Regions from separate parts of the Bacillus sp. 1A genome, predicted to be linked through region 2. Evidence: riboswitches for the same ligand, from Rfam matches in the RefSeq annotation. Region 2 holds a riboswitch; the other holds the start of a gene.
What was found. Region 2 has a riboswitch for thiamine pyrophosphate ahead of tenA (thiaminase II). Riboswitches for the same ligand answer to the same signal wherever they lie in the genome.
Positions count from the first base shown of each region.

Region 1 (3,218 bases), 760 kb from region 2:
TTTCGCTTTCTCTTTCATCCCTTTTTCAATTGCTTCTGTCGTTTCTAAATCGTTGTCTTTCGCATATTCACGAATATCATGTGAAATTCTCATACTACAAAACTTCGGTCCACACATTGAACAGAAATGAGCCGTTTTCGCACCTTCTGCTGGCAATGTTTCATCGTGATATTCCATCGCACGTTCAGGGTCTAAAGATAAATTAAATTGATCGCGCCAACGGAATTCAAAGCGAGCTTTTGAAAGTGCATCATCACGCTGATGAGCCGTTTTGTGCCCTTTCGCAAGATCAGCTGCATGTGCAGCAATTTTGTACGTAATAACCCCCGTGCGAACATCATCTTTATTCGGTAAACCTAAATGTTCTTTCGGCGTTACATAACAAAGCATCGCCGTTCCAAACCAGCCAATCATCGCCGCTCCAATTGCCGATGTAATATGGTCATAACCTGGTGCAATATCTGTTGTTAACGGCCCCAGTGTATAGAACGGCGCGCCCTGACAAATATCAAGCTCTTTCTCCATATTCTCTTTAATTAAATGCATCGGTACATGCCCAGGTCCTTCAATCATCACTTGCACATCATGTTTCCAAGCAATCTTCGTTAATTCACCAAGTGTTTCAAGCTCAGAAAACTGTGCTTCGTCATTTGCATCTGCAATCGAACCTGGACGTAATCCATCTCCAAGAGAGAACGAAACATCATACTGCTTCATAATTTCACATATCTCTTCAAAATGAGTGTATAAGAAGTTTTCTTTATGATGGAATAAACACCACTGTGCCATAATTGAACCACCACGCGAAACGATACCTGTCGTACGCTTTGCAGTAATCGGAATGTAACGAAGTAATACGCCCGCGTGAATCGTAAAGTAATCCACACCTTGCTCCGCCTGCTCAATTAACGTATCACGATACACTTCCCACGTTAAATCTTCTGCAATTCCGTTTACTTTTTCCAGCGCTTGATAGATCGGTACAGTTCCAACTGGTACAGGCGCGTTACGAATAATCCACTCACGCGTCGTATGAATATTTTTACCTGTAGATAAATCCATAATCGTATCCGCACCCCAACGCGTTGCCCACGTCATCTTCTCTACTTCTTCTGCAATAGAAGAAGATACAGCAGAGTTTCCGATATTTGCATTGACCTTCACGTGAAAGTTACGGCCGATAATCATCGGTTCTGCTTCCGGATGGTTAATATTCGCTGGTAAAATGGCACGACCTTCCGCGATTTCCTTACGAACAAACTCAGGCTCTACTCCTTCACGAATCGCAACATATTCCATCTCAAACGTAATGATGCCATTACGCGCATAATGCATTTGCGTAACGTTTGCCCCTTGCTTTGCTCTAAGCGGCTGACGATCCATTTGCGGGAAAACAGGCGTATGTTTCAAAGCCACTTTCACACCGTCATCCTCTGGTTTTACTTCGCGCCCTTCGTATGCTTCTACATCTCCGCGCTCCAGGATCCAAGAGTGGCGCGGCGCCTGCAATCCCTTTTCCAGTTCCACTTTATACGCAGGATCTGTATAAGGACCGCTCGTATCATATACACGAATTGGCGGATTCGGAATACCGTTCGTTTCGCTTTGTTCAATCTCACGCATCGGCACTTTCATACCAGCGCGTGGTCCATCCACATACACTTTCTTACTTCCTGGTAAACTCGATTTCAATTCAATTTGCTCAGCTGAAACAGACTGTTTCATAACCTTTGTTGCCCCCCTGTACGTGACAAGGACAAGATATGGCCAGCGTATGCCAAAATAAAAAGAGCCAGGTCCATAAAAAAATAAGGACCTGGCTCATAAAGACATCATTATGTAAAGCCGTTAACTTCCCTACGCTGGTACGAGCCAGATCAGGTCCAAAGGGTTAAGAAGTTCACACGCTTCTCTCTCAGCCTACGCATACGTTAGGCACCCCTAGTTTATCACTGATTTAATTTTCAATACTTTCCCATCATACACGATAATCTGAAAAATGCAAAGTTTATTTCTTTTGTTGTTTATGGAATCATCCACGTTAAATAATATGCCTGTACATACGTCATAATACCAACAATAATTACGAAGAATAAACTATGCTTCACTGTAAAGCGGAATAAATCTGATTCTTTTCCAGCAAGTCCAACTGCTGCACAAGCAATTGCAATCGATTGCGGTGAAATCATTTTTCCTGTTACACCGCCCGTTGTATTTGCTGCAACGAGAAGTACTTCAGATACACCGACTTGCTGCGCTGTAATCGCTTGTAAATTCGAGAACAGTGCATTCGCTGACGTATCGGATCCTGTTAAAAATACACCGATCCAGCCTAGGAATGGTGAGAAGAACGGGAATAGTCCGCCAGTTCCTGCAAGTGCTAATGCTAATGTAGAAGATAGACCAGAATAGTTTGCGATAAACGCGAATCCTAATACGAATCCGATAGATAGAATTGGCATCTTAAGCTCATTTAACGTTTCTTTAAATGTTACTACTGCATCTTTTGCACTCATTTTCAAAATAAAGATAGAAATGATACAAGCAATTAAAATTGCTGTTCCCGTCGCTGATAAAATATCTAATTTCAAGATTGCTTCATAAGGCGTCGGTTTATTTACAATTGGCTCTGCTTTCATTACTAAATTGTGTAAGCCTGGAACTTCAAACTTAAACACAAGGCTTTCCAAAGCACCGCCTGGAGCAAATAATGCTTTAAAGAAACTTTGGCTCCAAATGACTACCATCACAGTTAAAATAATGAATGGAGACCATGCTTTTACTACTTTTCCTACCGTTAGTTTCGGCATAGATATCGCCGTTGCTGCTACTTCACTATTTGCTTCTTTAGACTGATAGATTTCTTTCGGCTGCCAAACTTTTAAGAATAGCGATAAACTCACTAAACTTACAAGTGCCGACGTAATATCCGGAAGTTCTGGTCCTAAGAACGTCGCTGTAATGAACTGCGTAATTGCAAATGAACTACCTGCTACAAATAGAGCCGGCCATGTTTGTCTTACTCCTTTAAATCCATCCATTAAAAATACGATAAAGAACGGAACAAATAATGATAAGAACGGTAATTGATGCCCAGCCATTTGTCCAATTTTATGCGGATCAATACCTGTTACTTGTCCAGCAACTGTAATCGGAATTCCCATCGCTCCGAACGCTACCGGTGCCGTATTTGCGATTAAACAAAGACCCGCTGCATA
Region 1 covers NZ_JBQYLZ010000001.1:1,366,402-1,369,619, reverse strand. Annotated here, with positions in the region: gene thiC (phosphomethylpyrimidine synthase ThiC) at 1-1,725, opposite strand, end outside; TPP riboswitch at 1,838-1,953, opposite strand; gene lldP (L-lactate permease) at 2,025-3,218, opposite strand, start outside.
Region 1: linked by a shared signal. The riboswitch ahead of thiC (phosphomethylpyrimidine synthase ThiC) and the one ahead of tenA (thiaminase II) in region 2 are both predicted to bind thiamine pyrophosphate.

Region 2 (3,218 bases):
TAATTGATTTTGGTTGGCATATTGAATATTATTTTTCTCAGAATAAGCAGTATCTCCAATAACTGTATCAATTTCCATCCCTGTTTCACGACTTTTTTCAATCAATGTTTGAAGGTATTTTCCATCGCTTTTTTCACCCGTTGTAATCACCGCAGCTGTAATGATGCGTTCTTCATTCATCGCAATATGTGTTTTATAACCAAAGAAAGAAGAATCCGCTGTTTTATGTCCAATTCGCGCATCAGGATCTTGCGAAAATTGGAGGTGTTCTTGGTGATCTTCTACGATTTCTTTTAAATAATTCAGTTTCTCTTTCACATTTGGATATTCACGAATGATTTCCTCTTTTTCTACTGTTTCAATTACTTTTTGACAATATTCAAGTTCGTCACTTAAGTCATCTGTCATTGTTTTTGGTGGGAACTTTCCCTTCATTCCTTCGTCAACTTGATAAACAGCTTTGCGGAGTAATTTGGATTTCTCCATTACAAATTCTTTCGGCGATTTTTGATTGAAGCGTGCTTTTGTATGTGTGGCATCAACAATAATAGATTTATTTTTAATCAAGTTTTTTTCGAGTGCAATTTCCACTGTTTTTTGAATGAGCATGTCAAGTAACCCTACATCTGTCAGACGAAGCTTGCGGAACTTCGTTAATGAACTAGGGTCAATGACCATATCTTCTGGTGCCATATCTAAGAAATATTTAAAGGACATATCGTATTTTGAGCGTTCCACAACATCTACATCTGATAAATCAAAAATAGATTTTAGTAATAAATATTTAAACATACGAACAGGCGGTACTGCATTGCGACCGTTATCGAGACAATATTTATCTTGTAGTTCTTCTAAAACAAAAGAAAAGTCTACCAGTTCATTAAATTGACGAAGCATATTATCCTTTGGTACAACGATATCGTAAATCGCCATAAATGGACTGAGGTTAAGAGATTGTTGATTAGAAATCATCCGAGACACCACCTAGAATTAGTATAATTATTATACATGAAAAAAGCGAAAGCTTCCTCGATTTCATCGAGGAAGCTTTCGCTTTTTAAACTATAAGGACTTTTTCAGTGCCCTCTTAGATCGATGCGTCTTTTTGCGATACTTCTTTTGTGAAATCATATACATAAGTATTATTCATACCTGTGAATAGCAATACCTCTACTCATTATCCAATTACATCTTTTATTTCTGTATTGACTGGCCACTTTTCTAAAGTATAGGCCATTTCCCAAAATGAATATTCATATTGACTGCTAATAATAAAGTGCTGTTTCATTCGATTTCGGTCTGCCTCTGTTACTTTTTCAGCGATAGTGTCTAATCGTGTAATTTGCTCTTCAACTAGCGTACGGAACCAATCAGATCCATAAGCAGAAATCCATTCGTTATAAATTGGCTCTTCTGGCTGACACTCTTTTAAACGTTCACCAATTTCATAATACAACCAATAGCAAAGTAATATTGCTGCAATGATATCACCTAAATGTCCTTCATACGCAGCACGATACATATGTGAAGTATAAGCGTATGCAGTTGGAGCAGGGATAAAATTCTCTTTTTCTTCTTGAGTTATCCCTAGTTTCTTCGCAAAATTCTCATGTAAAGATAATTCTGCTTCATATGTATTTTGAGCATGGTGTGCCATACGTGCTGTTGTTTCTAATTCTAGAGCCTTTGCAGCTCCTAACGTTTGTACTCTAGCGAAATGACTCAAATAATATGAATCTTGAAGCACATAATAGCGAAAACTAGCTAAATCTAACGTTCCTTCACCAAGTTGTTTTACAAAAGGGTGATGAAAACTAGCTTCCCAAATTGAATCTACTTCTTGACGTAATGATTGTGAAAATGTCATTTAAATCCCTCCAATAAAGTATAAAATTTAAGTATTTACCCACAGTTATTAAATCTGTAAAATAAAAAAACTTTCTTTACAAACGTAAAGAAAGTGAAATTGACAGTATTTATTCATAAAATAGTAATGTCTTCCCACTTCCCTACGCTAGTATTAACCAGATCAGGTACTAAGAGTCTCAAATTCTCATTTGATCTCAGCCTATAATAGGCCCCCCTAGTGGATAAATATTTAATTTTCGTATTGTATTCATCATAGCATACTTCATGTTACTGTCAAAAGTATTCATGATACTGCTACTTAAAACCCTTCTTCTTTTCTTACTTTTAATGAAGTTTCAATAATCATATCTAATAGTTTACTATAATGAATACCAGCTGCATCTGCACTTTTCGGTAGTAAACTTGCTTGTGTCATCCCTGGTAATGTATTAACCTCCATTACATATGGAATTCCGTCCTTTACCATCATATCCACCCTTGCATAAACGCTGCATTTCAATGCTTTATAACAAGCCAGTGACGCTTTGTTTACATGTTCCTTCAATTCAGCTGGAAGTTCGATAACTTCTTCAATTGTACTAACATCATCATATTTTGCATTGTAATCAAAGAACTCCGCTGCATGTCGGATTGAAATAATAGGTAACTGTTTTCCATCAAAAATTGAACATGTAATCTCATCACCTTTTATATACTTCTCTATTACTACTTCAGAATCCCATTCAAACACAGTTTCCAGCATTGAAATTAATTCATCTTTATCATATACAATCTTTACCCCAACACTTGATCCACCAGAGTTTGGCTTTACCACTAACGGAAATCCTAACTTATCTAATTCATCAAGATTTAGATCCGCCATTTTTGTAAGTTCAATCCAATCGGGTGTTTCTATACCTTCATAGCGTAAAATCTTTTTCGAAATATTTTTGTCCATACATATACCGCTAGATAACATATTGCTCCCGCTATAAGGAATACCTAAACTTTCAAGCGTGCCTTGAACCGTCCCGTCTTCCCCGTATTTTCCGTGTAATGCGAGGAGCGCAAAATCAATGTCTTTCGCTTTTTCGATTAAATCCATTTTTTCATTTAACGTAATTGGTACGATTTCATATTTATTTTTATTTATAAGTGTGCAAACACGAAATAGGAGGGTTATCAATTTGATGACAACAACTGTTCGACTGAAAGTAGGAATGAAAACCGTCAGGTTGAGCTGAAACTACTTATCTAATACTCCTACGTGCAAGGCATGATAGTAGTCATAAACTATATGAAGCTAGGTGAAGTTGGCTGAACAAAACCTAAGTGAGAACTCATATGGTAATGGATAGGTCGGGATGCTA
Region 2 covers NZ_JBQYLZ010000001.1:607,889-611,106, forward strand. Annotated here, with positions in the region: gene ACUN0F_RS03385 (IS1182-like element ISBcy1 family transposase) at 1-972, opposite strand, end outside; gene tenA (thiaminase II) at 1,178-1,867, opposite strand; TPP riboswitch at 1,990-2,095, opposite strand; partial or broken gene ddlB (D-alanine--D-alanine ligase) at 2,168-3,001, opposite strand.